3 regions of the Rhizobium sp. CFBP 13644 genome follow, and region 3 is predicted to be linked to each of the others. Evidence: riboswitches for the same ligand, from Rfam matches in the RefSeq annotation. Region 3 holds a riboswitch; each other region holds the start of a gene.

Region 1 (6,410 bases), on a different contig from region 3:
CGCGGCCACCCCCCTGCCAGTTTCAGCCTTTTTGCTCAAAAGCTTTTCCGATAGCATAGCAAACATCGATGATTGCAGGAGATGACTATGCCCCGTATTGCCTTGGCACTGACCGAGGAATTTGCTGATTGGGAGCCCGCTATTCTGACGGCAATGGCGCGCGGTTATTTGGGCGTCGATATCTTCACCGCATCCCCCGATGGTGCGCCCCTCACCTCCATGGGTGGGCTGAAGATCGTCCCGGATACGACTTATGACGCACTGGACCCGGAGACTGTTCACGCGCTGGTCATTCCCGGCGGCTTGATCTGGGAACGGAAAATGGCACCGGATTTTACCGATCTCGTCCACCGCTTTCGCGCGCAGCACCGTTTGGTGGCTGGCATTTGCGCAGCAGCGAGTGCGCTGGCCGGAACGGGCGTGTTGAACCACGTGGCACACACCGGAAATTCCGTGGCATCACACTCCACCTACATCACCTATGAGGGTGCCGAACACTACCGCGAGCAGCCCCAGGCCGTCAGCGACCAAGGCATCATCACGGCACCTGGAACCGCACCTGTGAGTTTCGCGAGCGAAATATTGAAAGCGCTCGATCTCTGGGGGCCGGAGGCGGAGGCCGAGATGGCCGGGTTTGCGGCGGAGCATCTCTAACGGCGGTCAAGCACACGACACGCACGCGCAGTCCCCTCAATCGGATTTTCTGTCATCGCGCGCCTGACGTCTCTGCTGTTGATGTGCAGGCTGCGATCGGCGGGAAGTTTCAGGCTGCTGATCTTGGCTGAGGCGGCCTTGAGAAAGGCCTCCCGGTTCTCAGCAAAGAACTGAAGACACGCGGCCTTTTGCGGCTCTTTGCCCAGCAAAGCCTTGAAGGCCAGCCGGTGCATGGCGCAGGGCGCGCCATGGCCGGGAACGGAAAAACGCAAGGCATCGAGCCCGTCGCTCCATTCACTTGCGGTTTCCATATTATCTCGCAACGTCGACACGTTTGAGAAGATGGCCGCTCAAGGTTCCCAAGATGATCCAGAACACGAAGCTGGTCACGGTTGCCAGAACGACGAAACGGCGCTCCAGCGGCAGAGGTGCCAGCGCGTGTTCACCCGCTGGCGGCAAGGGCGCGCCGATGATGTGGGGAGCGGCCATCAACACCAGAGCCAGAATGACCGCCCATGCTTCCGCCCGTTTGAAGGCAAGTAGCGCCAGACCGCCCGCCGTGGCAGCAACGGTTGCCACCCACCACATCTGACGCGCACCAAGCTCTGCGGCGGGGCTGCCGGGCAGTTCCGGCGGCAGGCCGATGGCCGGGGCCAGCATGACGGCGGCAAAACCGGCAAGGCCCCAGAGCAGCCCTTCCCGCCAGCCGCCTGCGGAATTGCGCAAGGAAATCAGAGCCGTGAGCACCAGCGCATAGCCGATGGCAGTCAGCACATTGGCGGCGATGGTGTACGCATTGCGCTCGAAGCCATCGGCGGGCGCCCACGCTTCTGGATCGTGGTGATGATCTGCGGGTGCGCCCGCCTCATGGGTGTGCGCATGCGCAACCTCTGCGCCGCGGCTTTCGAAGGTTTCGGCCTGAAGGATGAGCGGCGTGGTGCCGATGGCCTGCATGGCGCTGACGGCCAAACCGGCAATCAAGCCCACCAGAACGGCGGTGAAAACGATATTACGGAAAAATGGCATGATCTTCCTCCCCTCAATGGCAAGGGAAGGCGTTGGCGTGGCGCGTATCATGCGCGGCATTGTGCACGGCTTCTACCTGCGAGAAGCCGACAAAGCCCACGATAAACAGGCCGAGCAAGGCTGCTGTCAGCGATTGCGCAAGTCTTGAGGTTGAGGACGAGACGGCGCTTGCCGCCGTATTCTGGTGGATAGACATGGTGACCCTTTCACGTGCGGGTGGGCGTCATTCTGATCAAAAGACCCACGACCGCATTCAACATTCACCACGGGGAAAAGAGACACAGGGTCTTGAAGGCGGGAATATCCCGACCTGAAAACCGTGCTGTTCCGGACACCCCGCCGGCATTGACGACACTTCCGTGATGGCAGGTATCCTGGCTTGCGGGTCACAACCTTGAAAACACCTTCCCGGTCCTTTGTTTCGCATCGTGCTTTACGAAATCCCGGAGAATTTCGTGCCGATGGGCCAGACCAGTGGCAATACGTTTTCAGGCTCTCCGCTCACAGTTGCGGGGGCAGCCACGAATCAAAGCTTGAGGCTCCTATCGTGTTCCCTTTTCACTTTCCGGGCGAACCGGAAAGACCATCACACAACCGTTATCCTGCGGACGGGTTGAGGAGTCAATGGCTTCTCAGGGAGAAGGAAGTGCCTTGAGATAGGCCGCAATGGCCTGGCGGTCTTCGGCAGGAAGACGGGCCATATTCTGCTGGACTTTGACCATGGATCCACCGGCACTATCGAAGTCCGGCGTGAAGCCGGTTTCCAGATAATTGGCGATATCCGCTTCACTCCATGAGCCGATGGTCTGCGATTCCGGGCGAATATCGGGAATGCGCCCCTCGCCTTCCGGGTTCGGTCCACCGGCAAGCCACTGGCCCTTCATGAAGCCGCCCAGCGCATCTCGCGGGGTATGGCACTCGCCGCAATGGCCGGGGCCTTCCACCAGATATTGGCCGCGAACGACCTGCGCATTCGCATTGGCAATCTCGACGCGCGGTTCGCCCTTATCGAAATACAGGAACTTCCAGCCGCCAAGAACAAGCCGGATGTTGAAGGGAAATGGCAGATCGTGGCCGGGCGCATCATTGGTGCTGGCGGGCAAGGTTTTCAGATAGGCGAAGAGGTCGTTGATATCCTGCGGGGTCATCCGCGCATGGGAATTATAGGGAAAGGACGGATAGAGGTGCTCGCCATCCTTGCCCACGCCCCGCGTCATGGCATCGCCAAACTGTGCGAGCGACCATGCGCCGATGCCGTGCTGCGGATCCGGCGAAATATTGGGCATGTGGAACGTGCCGAACGGGCTTGGCAGCGCCTGCCCACCGGCAAGCGTCTTCAGCGCATCGCCCGTCGCATCCGGGGCGGCGTGACAGCTTGCGCAGCCGCCTGCCCAGAACAATGTCTCGCCATTGGTAAGATTGGGTTCGCCAAGGTTGGCCCAATGGCTGGGTGCCTGGCGCTCAGGCGCGGTGACGCCCATGAAAATTCCGAACCCGACGGCCCCGGCAACAACAGCACCGCCCGCCAGCTTTGCCCAAATGGACGCCATCGCCGTTTCCGCTTCTTAAATGGATATCATGAAAAAGGCCCGCCGAAGACCGGCGGACCGATGGGCTGATTACTTCTTGACGCGGTAAGCCTGATGGCAGCTGCTGCAATCGGCACCCAGCGTCTTCAAGGCGGCGCCGACGCTGGCCTGATCTGCTGGCAACTGTGCCAGAACCATGTCTGCATCCGAGCTCAGCTTATCGGACTTCGCTTTGAAGTCTGCGAAGTTCTGCCAGATGGCAGGGGAAGCAGAGCCACCTTCAGAACCTGCGGGGAACTGATCCGGGAAAGCCTTGGCATTGGCGCTGATGGTGGTGACAGCGGTTTTGACTGTTTCCGCATCATAGGGCTTTTCGCCCTTGGCGATGGCACCCAGCGCTCCCATGGCACCGCCGATACCCTTCATCAAGCCTTCGCGCTTTTCAACCTCGCCGGCTGCGGAAACCGCACCGGCGCAAAGACAGCCTATCATAATGGATGCGGCAATCGTTCTAAGCTTCATCATGTCTCTCCTGGGTCCGCGCACCGGCGGGTGAATGCTTGCGTGTCATCACGTAATCCCTGCGGCAAAACAGCGCGACGCACAAAGGCGAAGATGCCTGTTCCACATGGCAAAAAGAAGTCACATTGCAGTGATTTTTTTGAAGCATTATCAGGCGCATATCACCCGGAAGCAAGGGCTTCCCACAGGGTGAAACCAGCGACCACAACCAGCAGCAAGCCCGCAGCGCGACCGATGAAAATAGTGATATGCGGCGAAGACACCAGTAAATCCCGGCTTTTGCCTGCCGTCAGCGCCAGGGTGCCATAGACGGCAAGCTGCGTGCCCGCCGTCATCAGCCCCATGATGATGCCCTGTATCCAGACGGGACCGTACATCGGCTTCAAAAATTGCGGGTAGACCGCCATCATGAAAAGATAGGCCTTGGGGTTGGAGAGGCATGTAACGATGCCACGGCGGAATGCGCGGCGGGCAGAGGCGCTGGCGCTCACCTCATCCCCCTCCACCACGATGGAGCTGCGCATGAGGCCGATGCCGACCCAGATCATATAGGCCGCACCAAAAATCATCAGCGGCGTGAACAGAACCGGCATAAGGCTGGCCAGAAGCCCGACGCCAACAGCGCCATAAAGCGAATGCACCACGCCTCCCGCCATGATGCCCGATGTGGCGGCAAGTCCCGCCTTGCGACCGCCCGTCATAGAGCTTGCCAGAACCAGCAGCATATCGATGCCGGGCAAGATGATGATGCCGAACAGAAGCGAGAAGTAGAGCCAAAGGCTTTCTGAATAAGACATATCGAATATTCCTGAAAATACGGCATTCGTCAAAAAATGGATGAGCGATATGACGCGGATATCAGCCGCTTTGCCTGATAATATCAAATGAATATGTGTGGTGAAATCATCTCGCTGACGATGGGTTTTCGCACCCTCTTCAGAAGGTCAGCGTGCGGCTCTCTTCGCGGCCAAAACCCCTGATATCGATGCGATCCCAGTAGACATCGGCGATGGCAAATGTGTTTTCGTCAGGCGTATCCACCATGCCCTTGAAATTCAGGAAATGCGTGTGGCCGAGGCTGGCATAATTGCCGACGTGGTTGTGGCCGCAGAACCATGCTTTTGCGCTGGGGTGCGCTTCAAGCAGCGCCAGAATGGCAGGCGCATCCCACATATTATGGGCGTTTTGCGGGTAGAGCGGATAGTGGCAAAACAGGATTGCGGTTTCACCGGCAGCATCCGCAGCATCGAGCGTTTGTGCCAGCCATGCCAATTGCGTGTCGCTGAACGAGCCGTTCCAGTCATGCGCGTTGATGGCACCGGCCTGTCTCAAGCCCTCCAGCCTTTGCGCTGCGAGATCGCGGCGGGCATCGCCTAGCGGTGGGGCGAAGGTGCTGACATCGCTGCCGTCCAGCACCACGAACCGGACGGAGCCAACCACGAAATCATACCATGGAGACGGCATTCCCAGCCGCTCATGCACCTGCGCGAGATAGTCAGGCGCGACCGCGAAGTCGTGATTGCCCGGTAACAAAACTGAGCGGTGTCTGAGCTTGCCATAGGGCGCGAGGATGGCGTCGAAATTCTCCCAGCCGCGATCGATGATATCGCCAAGCGTGACGACGAAGGCGAGATCATGGGCGTTAAAGACCTCGATGGCCTGCGCCAGCTTGGCCGGGCTCTCGGCATAATAGCGGCCCATTTCCGGGCGCGGCGGGATATCGGCATATTGCGGATCGGCGACGATGCCAAAGGAGAAGAGCGGTGCGGTTTTGTCTGTCATGATGCCCCCGCATAGGCCGGGGCAATGACACCCATATGACAAAACGAAAACACCCGGCGCAAGGCCGGGTGTTTGTCTTTAGGTGTGTCTCAAGACTTACTTGGAAGCAGCTTCGAAGCGCTCCAGAACGTAATCCCAGTTGATGAGATTATCGACGAAAGCTTCGAGGTACTTCGGACGCAGGTTCTTGTAATCGACATAGTAGGAGTGTTCCCACACGTCGACGCCGAGGATAGGCTCTGCGCCGTGAACCAGCGGGTTTTCGCCGTTTGGTGTCTTGGAAATTTCAAGCTTGCCGTTCTTGACAGACAGCCATGCCCAGCCGGAGCCGAACTGCGTGGTGCCAGCGGCAATGAAATCTGCCTTGAACTTGTCGTAGCCGCCGAGATCAGACGTGATTGCCTGTTCCAGCTTGCCCGGCAGCTTGTTGCCGCCGCCGTCCTTCTTCATCCACTTCCAGAAGTGGACGTGGTTGTAATGCTGGGCAGCGTTGTTGAACAGGCCAGCATGTGTGCCGAAGGACTTCTTGACCACTTCTTCCAGCGAAAGATCTGCGAGACCGGCTTCAACTGCGAGCTTGTTGCCGTTGTCCACATAAGCCTTGTGGTGCTTGTCGTGGTGCAGCTCAAGTGTTTCGCGAGACATGTAAGGCGAAAGCGCATCGTAATCGTAAGGCAGTGCGGGAAGTTCGAAGGCCATGGTGTTACTCCTTGTTGCAGCGGCGTGACCGCTCCTAGAAACCTGGTGCGCGGACCATAGGAGCGGACGCCCCGAGAGGCAACCTGCGAATTATCAAAATGTTCCGGTAACGGAGAAAATTCCTCTCATCGCCATGGCTTCACACCCCCCGTGCCGGACCTTGCGTACCGTTTGAGGAAAATCCGTTCGGCGGACCTG
Region 2 (6,410 bases), on a different contig from region 3:
CCGCTGCCAGCCCTCAAGGCCAGCAGGCTGACGAGGGCAAAGGCTGTGAGCGCACCGAGGAACGCGCCGAGCGGCATGGTGAGCATGCCAGCGCCAAAGCCGAGAATGGCAACGCCAACCGCGCCCGTCGATGCACCGGCTGAAATGCCCAGAATATAGGGGTCGGCCAGCGGATTGCGCAACAGCGCCTGAAGCACGACGCCCGACAACGCAAGGGCTGCACCGCAGCAGGCCGCAACCACAGCACGACTGAGGCGGTAGTTCCAGATGATGCCTTCATCGATCGCATCCAGCGGATAGCCGGCATCGAACACACGGTTTGCCACCGTCTTGGCAACGACATCCATGGAAATGGATGTCTCGCCAATGGCTGCGCCGAGCCAGAGCGCCAGACCCAGGAGCCCGGCCGCCAGCAAGACGGCACGGGTTATTGTGAAACAGGCACCCATGGCCTAGTTGGAAAGCCCAAGCTGGACGATAGCGTCGGCCAGAACTTCGATACCATCGATGGTGCGGATCGTGGGGTTCATCGCCTGTGCGTCCATGGTGACGATATGGCCCTCTTTGACTGATGGCATCAGGCTCGTAACCGGATCTTCCTTCAGGAATTTCTGCTTGAGCGCGACATCATCTGCCGGAAAGCGCCTGCGATCCATCTTGCCCGCCACGACGATTGTGGGATTAGCCTTGGCGATGGTTTCCCAACCGACCGTCGGCCACTCTTCATTGCTTTCTATGACATTTTTGATGCCGAGTGCCGACATGATATAGCCGGGTGCGCCGTTTTTGCCTGCAACGTAAGGGTCTATTGCAAGCTCTGCGCTGGAGAACCAGAAGACTGCGGAAAGCTGGCCTTTGGCGGAAACGATCTTCTTGCGAGCGGTCTCTTCGCGGGCCTTCAGTTCGGCCACCAGCTTTTCGCCCTTGTCCTGAACATTGAAGATTTGCGCGAGGTCGGCCACTTCCTGATAGATCAGGTCCATGGTGAACACGGAATGGCGCACGCCATCGCCACCACCGGAATTGTCCTTGCCGGTGCAATCGGCGGGCGATGTGTAGACCGGGATCTTCAGTTCTTCAAACTGTTCAGGCTTGGCAACCACACCTTCCGGGCCGACATGCCATTGATATTGCACCGTTACCAAGTCTGGCTTCTTGGCCAGAACGCTCTCGAAACTCGGGTCATTATCCGCAAGCCGGTCGATCTTGGCATTGGCTTCTTCATAGCCCTTGATCACAGGGCCGACCCAAACCGCCGTGCCGACAACCTTATCTGAAAGGCCCAGCAGATAGAGAATTTCCGTGGTGCTCTGTCCAACGGCGACGGTGCGCTCAGGCGCATGCGTGAAGGTGACATCCCGACCGCAATTCTTGAGTGTCAAAGGATAGGACGTCTGCGCCGCATGGGCAGAAGGCAGCGCCGCAAACGAGCTTGCAACCGCGAAGATGGCAGCGCCCATGGCGTGCCTGAAGTGTAATGTCATTTCGATAGTCCCCGATCGTCATGAGTTGCGCAAGGCGCAACTGGGTATGAACATGTTTAGACTGTCAGCCCGCAAAGACGGGACGTTGGGACGATCTGAAACCGGGACATGGCAGATGAATAAGGCGCAGGCTAGCGCTCGATGCAATCACGACGTCTCCTGTTCCGGGCATCCCCGCCCGCGAATTGGATTGAACATATGACGGCAGGTCTCCTGGCTCACGGATTTGCGCCTTCGCCCAACCTTCCCGCAAATCGCTTTGCAGTGGCATGACACTTTTAAAAAAGCGTCATAGGGCTCGACAATCCGCTCACAGTTGCGGGGGCAGCCACGGCATCGGATGTAGGTCCTCACCGTATTCCCTATTATTCCTCACGATTGCTCGCTTGGAACCGTCGCAACCAGTTAGACGCAATCGCGACATACCGTCAAGTCGAATAATTGTTATGTTATTACATATCGACTTGCAAGCGTTGATTTTCGATGTTTCACGGCTCATCCTATCGCACGAAAAAGCCGGGAATCTCTTCCCGGCTTCCATCTCGAATTATCAATCTTGTAGCTGTTATGGCAGCGTGTAGGCGATGACATAGTCACCGGGCTTTGTGCCGACGGAGCCATGGCCGCCTGCAACCATCACCACATACTGCTTTCCGTCATCCATAGCATAGGTCATCGGCGTGGCCTGTCCACCGGCTGGAAGACGACCTTCCCAAAGCTGCTTGCCCGTGGTCAGATCATAGGCGCGCAGATAATTGTCCACCGCCGCACCGAGGAAGGCAACGCCACCCTTGGTAATCATGGGTCCACCAATGCCGGGAACGCCAACCTTGAAAGGCAGGGGAAGCGGCGTCATGTCATAGACGGTGCCGTTCTTGTGCTTGTAGGCAACGTCACCGGTTCGCAGATCAGCACCCGCAACATATCCCCATGGCGGAGCCTGGCATGGAATGCCGAGCGGTCCGAGGAAGGGTCCCATCAACACACCATAGGGCGCGCCATCATTTCTGTTCAGACCCTGCTCGCTACCCTTTTCATCCTGGCCCTTGGGCGGAATCTGGTCGCGTGGCACGAGCTGAGACGTGAAGGCGAGATATGTCGGCATGCCAAACATGACCTGCCGCTCCGGATCGACAGCAACAGAACCCCAGTTGAAGGTGCCGAAATTGCCGGGATAAATCAGCGAGCCGTTAAGCGATGGCGGCGTATAGCGGCCTTCATAGTTCAACTGATGGAATTTGATCCGGCAGGCCAGCTGGTCGAACATGGAGACACCCCACATGTTCGATTCAACCAGCGGCTCTGGCTTGAACGACAAAGCGGATGTCGGCTGCGTTGGAGACGTGAAATCTTCAGGGATTGCACCACCTGGTGCTTTCTCTTCCGTTATGCCCAGCAGCGGCTCACCATTTCGTCGATCCAGCACATAGATATCGCCCTGTTTTGTGGGTCCGACCAAAGCCGGAACGGACTGGCCATCCGGTCTGGTAATATCGAGCAACACGGGCTGTGCGGGAACATCCATATCCCAGAGGTCGTGGTGCACCGTCTGGCGGACCCAGCGATCCTGTCCGGTGTTGATATCGAGCGCAACGATGGAGGACGAGTACTTTTCGACGCTCTCGCTGCGGCCCATGCCGAGCTGGTCTGGAACCTGATTGCCCAGCGGAATATAGACGAGACCCAGCGCTTCATCGACGCTGAAGATGGACCAGCTGTTGGGCGAGTTGGTCGTATAGGTTTGACCAGCCTGAAGCGGTTGTGTCTGGGTCGGGTTGCCCGAATCCCAGTTCCAGATCAGCGCACCGGTGTTAACATCGAATGCCCTGATGACGCCGGATTGCGACTGCGTTGAATAATTGTCGTTGACCGCGCCACCGATGATGATCTTGTTGCCGACGACGACAGGCGGGGATGTTGAGTAATAGTAGCCTGCTGGATTGTACTTCATGCCGTTGGCCAGTTGCAGCGTGCCCTTATCGGCAAAACCTTCACACACGAGCCCGGTCAAAGCATCAAGCGCAATCAGACGCGCATCCGATGTCGGCAGATAGACACGCTGTGCGCAGGCGGCACCTGCCTGTGCAGCCGGATCCGCGTAATATGTCACACCCCGGCATGTCTGGTGCTGGCGATCCGGGTTCAAACCTGCATTCGGATCATATTTCCACTTTTCCTTGCCGGTGGCCGCATCGATCGCGATGGCCCAGTTATGCGGTGTGCAAAGGTAAAGCGAATTGCCGACTTTTAAGGGAGTCACCTGATATGTTGTCTCACCGACATCATCAGGCAATTTGACGTCGCCGGTCTGGTAGCGCCAGGCTTCCTTCAGATCGCCGACATTCTGCGTGTTGATCTGCGCCAGCGGCGAATAGCGTTGGCCATACGAGGTTCGGCCGTATTGATGCCATTCATTATCGGGAACCGGATTTCCGAACTCAGGCGACGCGGTCACCACGTCGGTGGGCAGCGCGCCTTCCATGTCATGCGGGTCCTGCGTCATCGCAAATGCTGCTGCACCCACTGAAACCAGAACGGCAGTTAAAAGTGGGACAGCGTTTGCGCCATAGGAGATGCCCGTGGGGCTGGTAAAGCCCAGTGGCTTTCTGATCCATGGCATAAGAAGCCACATACCGACGACGATGATGAAGCCGCCGCGCGGGCCCAGTTGCCACCAGTCAAAGCCAACTTCCCACAATGCCCATAAGAGGGTGGCGATGACGAAAGCCGCGTAGAAGTGAAGCGCAAGCTTGTTTCTTTTAAACAGCAGAGCGCCGGTCACAATGAATGCGATGCCAGCCAATGCGTAATAGAGGCTGCCGCCCAGCATTGCGAGCTGTGAGCCGAAGCCAAAAATTGCTAAACCAATCAGAGTCAGGACGACTGCAGTGGATGTAATTGCCATAAAATGCCCCCGGCGTGGTCTCCCGCGCCGAAAACACAATCCACTACTAAAAGGTTCCCAAAAAAATCACGATTTGGCCACTTTTCCGAAATCGCTGAATGCAATGCGCATTTCATCAGTCGTTTTTTCCGAGGCAATCATCGCCGCCAGCAGCATCCGAGACTGACCGGCTCTCAATGTCTGCGAATGGATGGCGCCAGCCGCCCTCAGATCGTGACCACCGCCGCCGCCGCCATAACCGGCAACGAGAACGCCCGTCGGCACGCGGCTGGAAACGACGACGGGAACCTTCGCCTCCCGGCACCGGCCAACGGCTTCGACAATGCGCACATTGGCATTGCCGGAACCCAGCGCAGCCAGAACGATACCGTCAGCGCCCGCATTCAGGCTGGCATCGATATGGGTTGCATCACAGCCCGGATAGATGGCGACGATATCCACTCTGACATCTTTGACGCTTGCGGACAGGCCGGGGCTTTGCGGACAGAGAACATGGCCCGCCAGATCAAAGGCATTGCTCTCATCCGAAGAGCGCTTGTAGAGGCCCCATGCCGGAGACAGCGTTCCGCCGAAGCAGACAAGGACGCCCCTCTCGATATTGGATGGATCGACACTCGCTTCGATGGCGGCGGAAAGATTGCCCGGCCCATCCGAGTACGGATGATCTGCGGTGAACTGGGCACCGGTAAAGATGACGGGTTTGGTCAAATGGTGCTGGAGATGAACCAGAAGAGCGCTCTCCTCCATGGAATCGGTCCCATGCAGAATGACGATCCCATCCACGGCGGGATCGGCAAGCTCCTTGCCGACCGCGTCGCTGATATCCTGCATATCGGAAAGCGTCAGGCTGGAGGAATCCTTCGCCATCAACTCCACGGGCTTGACCAGCACATCTGCGGAAGACAGGCCAGACACAAGCGCCTCGCCTGACAGCGCGGGCCTTGCCGCGCCATCATCACCGCGTTTGCTGGCAATGGTGCCGCCGGTGGCGATGACGGCCACCCGCATTTTCGAAAGATCAGTGTCCACGATCTGCCCCGGAGCCAGAGCGTCTGTCTGCATCGGCTTTCGCCAGTTCATGGATGCGATTTCGCAACATATACCAACCCGCAACAAGAGCTGGCGCAATGATGACGAGCGAACCGACCGTCAATGTGCCAGCAGGATAATCCAGCGCCATCAGCACCAGCACGCTGAAAAGAAAGACAAGCGTCATTATGCCAGTATAGGGCGCGCCAAACATTCTGAAATCAGGACGATTCATTTTCCCCCGCCGCGACAGATGCCACAGCTTCAGTTGGCATAACACGATGACTCCCCACGCGCAAATAATGCCAAGCGCAGAAAGATTGAGGGCAATTTCAAAGGCTTCAGCGGGCACGAAGGCATTCATGATGACGCCGATGACGGTGACGACTGCCGTCACTGCAATGCCGCCATAGGGCACGCCAGCCTTGTTCATTTTCGCCAGTGCCGCCGGCGCTGAACCGGAAACCGCCATGGAATGAAGGATGCGGCCTGTGGAATAAAGCCCTGCATTCAGCGACGAAAGAACCGCCGTGAGCACCACAAGGTTCATGATGATATCCGCACCCTCGATGCCGATGGAGCCAAAGAAGGTCACGAACGGGCTCTCACCTGCCTTGTAGGCGGTGTAGGGCAAAAGAAGCGACAAAAGCAGAACCGAGCCGACATAAAACACCAGCAACCGGAACACCACCGTGCGGATTGCGCCGGGAATAACCTTGCGCGGGTCTTCGGTTTCGCCCGCAGTGGTGCCGATCAGCTCAATGGACGCATAGGCAAACAGCACCCCCTGTATGATGATGAAGGCGGGCAAAATGCCATTGGGGAAGAAGCCGCCATTATCGCTGATAAGGCTGAACCCCGTCACATGGCCTTCAATGGGCGTGCCGAAAATAACGAAATAGACGCCAACGACCAGGAAGGTGGCAAGAGCGACGACCTTGATAAGACTGAACCAGAATTCAAGCTCACCGAAAACCTTCACCGACAGCATG
Region 3 (6,410 bases):
CCCGGCCAAAGGCGAGGTTTCCACGGCAAGACCCTGCCGCACAGGCAAGCCAAGCTCTGAAACATCGCGCTCCAGCACAGCGGCACTGTCAGCCGTCAATCCGCGAAACTGCACGCCGCCACGTGCGGTCACATCCAGCAACCCGTTGCCGTGTCGCCTTGCAAGCGCGCACAGCCTTTCCAGATCCTTTGGTGAAATCGCGTCTGTAAAAGCCACGCGAGACAGAAGCCCGTCACCGGTCTGCATGGGTGCAGATAATGCGGGGCAGACGCCCCTGCGCGAAAAAGGCTTGATATCAAGCTGCGCGTCGTTCATGCGCTGGCCATTGCCGCATCAGGCGCAATCAGCATTTCCAGCTCCGCATCCACCGCATTGCGGCGGCTGTGCCAGAGGCTGCGATAGCGGGCAGACAGAAAACGCCGCGCCATGGCTTCTGCTGCCTGTGGGTTTTCTCGCAGAATGAACTCACGCACCTCGTCATCGCCGAAATAGGCGTCGTAAAGCGCGTCGATCAGGGACGATGGCACCGCGTGGGTCGTTTCGGCAAATCCTATCAAGCGATCCACCGTCTCGGCAAATTCCGACGCACCGCGTGGTCCGTGGCGCATCTGCCCGGCGATGAAACGTGGATTGATGGCACGGGCGCGCACCACACGAGTAATCGCCTGCGCAATGGAGCGCGCACGGGGCCGGGCCGGATCAGTCGTATCCAGAGCCACCACATCTGCCGATTGGCCAAGTGTCGCTTTCGCTGCCGCAAACCCGCCGATAAAGGCCACATCGGAAGACCCATCCAGAATATCCCGCCCGGGATCATCGCCGGTATGAACCAGCAATTCGGCTTTTTCCACCTGACCTGCAAAACTGCCATCGGCAGCAACGCTGAGACCATCTGCACCGCCATAGGCATGGCTTGCCGCGTCGAGATAGGCTTGACCCAAATCTTCACGCTCATCCCAGCGACCACGCGACAGCTTTTCCTCAATGCCCGCACCATAGGTACCCGGAGCCGAGCCGAAAATCCGTGCCGGTATATGGCCAAGCTGTGCGGCTTCTTCGCCCAGCGGGTTATCGCCAGACGCTTCCTCGCGGCGCGCAATCGCCTTGGCGGCAGCGTCCAGCAGCGCAATCAATGCCGGGAACATATCCCGAAACAGGCCGGAAATGCGGAAAGTCACATCCACACGCGGCCGCCCCAGCACGGCGGGCGGCAGCACCTCGATGCCGGTCACGCGGCCCGTCGCCATATCGTGGATGGGTCTCGCACCCATGAGATGCAGCGCCTGCCCCACATCCTCGCCACCATTGCGCAACGAGGCAGAGCCCCAGAGATCGAAGACGATATGTTTCGGCCAGTCGCCATGGCTTTGCAGATGGTGCCGCAGCACTTCCTCGCCCGCCATGCGGCCAAGCTCGAAGGCGGTCCGGGTCGGCATGGTGCGCGGATCGGCAGCGTAGAGATTTCGCCCTGTGGGCAACACATCCAGCCGCCTGCGTGCAGGCGCACCCGATGGTCCCGGCACAATATGCAGCCCATCTAGCGCCGACAAAAGCGCCGCCTTTTCCGCCAGCGCACTCTGACGTCTGAGAGAATCCGGCTCATCATCCGCGCATCGGCCAAACACATGCTGGCCGTCCTTGATGGCGAAGTCCTTGAGATCACAGAGAAACGCATCGATTCGGGAAAGCGCCGTATCGGCATCATCGCCCATATCGATGCCCGCATCTGCCGCCAGCCCGGTCTCCTGCGCCTTCTCGACAATAAGCTTGGCCAGCCGATCACGGCGGCGACGGTCCAGCCCGTCTGCCTGCGCATATTCATCGACAAGCTGCTCCAGCGCCATCTGATCCGGCGATAGTCCCGCCTCGATGAGAACAGGCGGGATATGACCGATGGTAACAGCCGCAATGCGCCGCTTGGCCACCGCTGCCTCACCGGGATTGGAGACGATGAAGGGATAGATGACCGGCAGCGGCCCGGTGACGATTTCGGGGAAACAGGCCTGCGATAGCGCGACGGTCTTTCCCGGCAACCATTCCAGCGTGCCATGGGCACCGACATGGATGATGGCATGGGCTCCAAGCCCCTGCTGCATCCACGCGCCAAAGGCCACAAGGGCATGGCGTGGCGGCAAGGTTGGGTCGTGATAATCAACACGCCGGTCTTCATTGCGGCCACGATCCGGCGCAAGCGCCACGGTCACGGCTCCAAACTGCGCAGCGCGGAAATGGAATGCTCCACCTTCGAAAGCGTCATCTTCCGCCACATCACCCCATGTGTCATCAAGCGCCTGACTGGCATCTGCGGGCATGGATGCGCGAAACGCGCCGTAACGGTCGGCTCCAAACGACGCGGTGCCAGCTTCGATGCGGTCCAGCAGTTCACGCGCGGTCTGCGGAATATCATCCACCGAATATCCGGCATCCCGCAAATCCCGCAGCATTTCCAGCACGCTCTGCGGCACATCAAGACCCACGGCATAGCCGGTGCGCCCCGGTGCCGCGCCGGGATAATCCGGCATCAAAATAACGATACGCCTTTTTGAGGGTGCTGCATGTTTCAGTCGCAGAAAGGCCGATACGCGGTTGGCAACCTGCTCGATTCGATCAGGCTCCGGCGTGTTGATGAGGCCCTGCCCGCCATTCGGGTCAGGTTGCTTGAACGAGATGACCCCGGCTAGCATCCGCCCGTCCAGTTCCGGCAGCACCACATGCATGGCAAGGTCGGATGGGTTGAGCCCACGCAGATTGTCCACCCAGCCATCACGCCGCGTGGTGGCCATGATGACCTGAAATGCAGCAACACCCAGCCGCGCGAACAAGGCCGTGCCGTTTTCATCCGTCTGGCTGGCAAAGGCCGTGGCGGCAATGATGGCATCAGGTTTCAAATCCCGAAGCGTCTGTTCCAGAAAATGAATGGCATCGTGATCCTTCAACCCGCTGACGAAGATCGGTAGCGGCGCAAAGCCGCGTTCGCGCAACGCCTCAAACAGCGCATCAATAGGCGCGACATCGGCGGCCAGCAGCATGGAACGATAAAACAGGATGGGCAGCAGAGGGGCATTATCAGGGAAGCCGGAAAGCGCCTCTTCAAGCGTCACAAGGCCTTCGCCCGGGCGATAAAAACCGGATTTGGGCAGCGGTTCCGCCACCATATCAGGCCAGGCATCTCCCTTTGCAAAGGCTGAAAGCCCCGCCGCAACACGCGCCATGTTGTCAGCCCCGCCTGCGCGGAAAAAGGCGAGGATGGCTTTCAGCGTCTCAAGATCAACAGTGGAAGCAGCCTCAAGCTTCTCGTCACGCTCGCTGCATTCACCGGGCAGAAGCACCAGCTTTATGCCCCGTTGCCGTGCCATTCTGGAAAGCTGATCCACGCCATAGCGCCAGCGATCCGCACCGCCGAGAATCCGGATAAGGATCAGCTTGGCGTGTTCTGCCGTCTTCTCCATCCACAGGTCGACGGACATGGGGTGGCGAAGCTCGGACAGGTTGGCGCTGACCATCGAGACGCTGTCGCCATCAACAGCCCATCCACGCTCCAGCCCGGCCAGATCGCTCGCCGAAAAGGACATCACCACCACATCCGCCCTCGGCTGGTTGAGATCAACCGGCTCGATCAGGTCGTCCAGAGACGAGGATGTGGTGGCGAGAATGTGCATGGATCAGGCTGCCAGCATCCGCTCGATCTTCGCGCGGTCGAGACCCTTCTCACCGATCACGACCAGACGGCTGCGACGCTCTTCACCCGCACCCCAGGGACGGTCGAAATAGTGGTTGACCCGCGAACCCACGGCCTGAACCTGCAAACGCATCGGCTTTGACGAAACCTCGACAAAGCCCTTGATCCGCAGCACGTTTTCAGAGGCAGCCGTTTCAGCAATCCTTGCGGCCAGCGCGTCCGCATCCGTCACGGCATCCAGTTCTACGACAAAGCTGTCGAACTCGTCGTGGTCGTGGTCTTCCTCGTCATCGTGGTGCGTGTGGCGGTTGTCGATATCCTCTTCAACGGCCAGTCCCAGGCCAATCAGCACAGCCGGGTCGATCACGCCATTGGATGCGACGATGATCTTCGAGGCCTTCGGCAGATGGGCATTGATATGCGCCTTGGCGCGCTCCAGACCCTCGGCATCCAGCAGGTCACCCTTGGTCAGCACGATGAGATCGGCGCAGGCAATCTGGTCTTCGAAGACTTCTTCGACCGGGTCGTCATGATCAAGCGCCTCGTCATTCTGGCGCTGGGCGGCTAGCGCTTCCAGATCATGCGAAACCATGCCTTCGGCAAGGGCTGCACCATCGGCAACAGCCACAACGGCATCCACCGTCACGCGGCTTTTGATGGCTGGCCACTGGAAAGCCTGCACCAGAGGCTTTGGCAGCGCAAGGCCCGATGTTTCGATCAGAATATGCTCGACGCGGGGCTCGCGGCTCAAAATCTGCTCGATAGCCGGCTGGAAATCATCCGCCACCGTGCAGCAAATGCAGCCATTGGCCAGCTCCACGATGTTTTCTTCCGGGCAGCTTTCAATGCCGCAACCCTTGAGGATCTCGCCATCGATACCGACATCGCCGAACTCGTTGACGATGATGGCCAGCCGCTTTCCATCCAGTTTTTCCAGCAATCCACGCAGCAAGGTGGTTTTGCCAGCGCCCAGAAAGCCGGTGATGATGGTGCAGGGAACGCGGTCTAGCGTGGTCATGGTGTCTCCTCGGTAAAATGCAAAGGGGGAATGCGAGCCACAAGGCCGCGTTTCAAACTGTCAGGCCGTCCGCGCCACGGCATCAGGCCATCCGGCGCAGAGGCCAGAAGACGTGCACCGACCAGAAGGTCGCCAGCGTCGTCTTGGGTTAGGGAACCGAACATATAAGACCAGCCATTGGCGCTGCGCATGGCCGCACTCAGGCCGCGCTTGCAATTGGCAAGGCAATTGACGCTGCGCACATCGACGCCCTCGGCACGGCCCAGCTCAACAGCAGCATGCGAAAGGGTGGCACCCGGGCGCGGCTCGGCATTCGGGTCAACCTCATCGCGGCAGCTGCGGCAGACGAAAACAACGACGCCTGCGGCTCCGTCTGCTTTCGCGGTCTTATCTGGTGGGGTCGATGTCAGATCCAAGGTGTCAACTTTCCGCGCCTGCAAATTCTCTAGGGGTGCGGATATCGACGCCACGCGCCAAAGCACGTTTCGCTTGATATGACCGGCTAACCGGAGCACCCCGCCCGGCAGACGCATTTTTCTGAAACGGCAGGTCTCCTGGCTTGCGGCGTGAGACGCCCGACACCGCCTTCCCGAACATAATGTCCAGTGGCTTATGGCGCAGGCTCACCGCATACAGTTGCGGGGGCAGCCACGGATTGGTCCGCATTGCGAACGGAACCGTGTTCCCTCTTAGCTTTTCCCGTTGCCGGAAAAAGACCGTCAGTGGTTAACCCTTATGCCCTGCACGGCTTTTGTGTCAATGCCGCGGCATCATTGCCGTGGAAACCGTTTTGGCTATAGTCGCCGCTTTGACACGCATGCGCCAAGAGGAATGAGACGCCATGAACCGCGATATCAGCGAAAGCGAAGCCGAGCGTCACCGCGCCAAGATGGTCAACCGCAAAGCCGTGCAGGATGCCGAAGTGTCTGAGAAGACGGTCGAAAAAGGCCTGCTGATGGTCAATACCGGCCCTGCTAAGGGCAAATCCACCGCAGCCTTCGGTCTGGCGCTGCGCATGCTCGGCACCGGCGGGCGTGTCGGCATCGTGCAATTCATCAAGGGCGCTTGGTCCACCGGCGAGCAGCAGGCGCTTGCCCTGTTTGGTGACCGCGTGGAATGGCGCACCATGGGCGAAGGTTTCACGTGGGACACGCAGGATCTGAAGCGCGACGTCGCAGCCGCGACAAAAGCCTGGGAAGAAGCGAAAGTCATGATGGCCGATGAAACCATCGCTCTCGTGGTGCTGGATGAGCTCAACATCGCGCTGCGCTATGATTATCTGCCGCTGGACGAGGTGGTGGAAACACTTAGCAATCGCCGCCCGGGCCTTCACGTCATGGTCACCGGCCGCAACGCCAAGCAGCCCTTGATCGATGCTGCCGATATGGTGACGGAAATGACGCTGGTAAAGCACCACTTCAAGGCAGGCGTGAAAGCCCAGTCAGGCATCGAGTTTTAAGACATGGCGGCACGCGTTTTGATGTTTCAGGGCACAGGCTCGGATGTTGGCAAATCCTTGATGGTGGCGGGGCTGGCGCGTGCCCTCACAAAGCGCGGTCTTTCAGTCATGCCGTTCAAGCCGCAGAACATGTCCAACAACGCCGCTGTTACCGATGATGGCGGCGAGATTGGCCGGGCGCAGGCTTTGCAGGCGCGCGCCGCAGGGGTTGCCCTGTCCGTTCATATGAACCCGGTGCTGTTGAAGCCGCAAAG

Evidence for each region. A riboswitch is a leader RNA that binds a small molecule or an ion and turns the genes downstream of it on or off. The one in region 3 is predicted to bind cobalamin.
Region 1: it holds a riboswitch for cobalamin, as region 3 does, so the genes downstream of both, IFT53_RS01350 (CbtB domain-containing protein) here and IFT53_RS12930 (DUF1636 family protein) in region 3, are expected to answer to the same signal.
Region 2: it holds a riboswitch for cobalamin, as region 3 does, so the genes downstream of both, IFT53_RS22225 (ABC transporter substrate-binding protein) here and IFT53_RS12930 (DUF1636 family protein) in region 3, are expected to answer to the same signal.

The regions. Positions count from the first base shown of each region.
Region 1 is NZ_JACYVF010000001.1:272,633-279,042, forward strand. Features, by position in the region: gene IFT53_RS01335 (type 1 glutamine amidotransferase family protein) at 88-654, shown strand; gene IFT53_RS01340 (hypothetical protein) at 651-965, opposite strand; gene IFT53_RS01345 (CbtA family protein) at 967-1,680, opposite strand; gene IFT53_RS01350 (CbtB domain-containing protein) at 1,694-1,876, opposite strand; cobalamin riboswitch at 2,028-2,283, opposite strand; gene IFT53_RS01355 (cytochrome c) at 2,313-3,230, opposite strand; gene IFT53_RS01360 (c-type cytochrome) at 3,300-3,731, opposite strand; gene IFT53_RS01365 (LysE family translocator) at 3,893-4,528, opposite strand; gene IFT53_RS01370 (metallophosphoesterase) at 4,668-5,513, opposite strand; gene IFT53_RS01375 (superoxide dismutase) at 5,610-6,212, opposite strand.
Region 2 is NZ_JACYVF010000013.1:61,941-68,350, forward strand. Features, by position in the region: gene IFT53_RS22220 (FecCD family ABC transporter permease) at 1-449, opposite strand, end outside; gene IFT53_RS22225 (ABC transporter substrate-binding protein) at 453-1,460, opposite strand; cobalamin riboswitch at 1,671-1,896, opposite strand; gene IFT53_RS22230 (glucose/quinate/shikimate family membrane-bound PQQ-dependent dehydrogenase) at 2,050-4,389, opposite strand; gene IFT53_RS22235 (asparaginase) at 4,456-5,397, opposite strand; gene IFT53_RS22240 (amino acid permease) at 5,408-6,410, opposite strand, start outside.
Region 3 is NZ_JACYVF010000004.1:87,218-93,627, reverse strand. Features, by position in the region: gene cobG (precorrin-3B synthase) at 1-315, opposite strand, end outside; gene cobN (cobaltochelatase subunit CobN) at 312-3,659, opposite strand; gene cobW (cobalamin biosynthesis protein CobW) at 3,663-4,697, opposite strand; gene IFT53_RS12930 (DUF1636 family protein) at 4,694-5,113, opposite strand; cobalamin riboswitch at 5,225-5,433, opposite strand; gene cobO (cob(I)yrinic acid a,c-diamide adenosyltransferase) at 5,539-6,156, shown strand; gene IFT53_RS12920 (cobyric acid synthase) at 6,160-6,410, shown strand, end outside.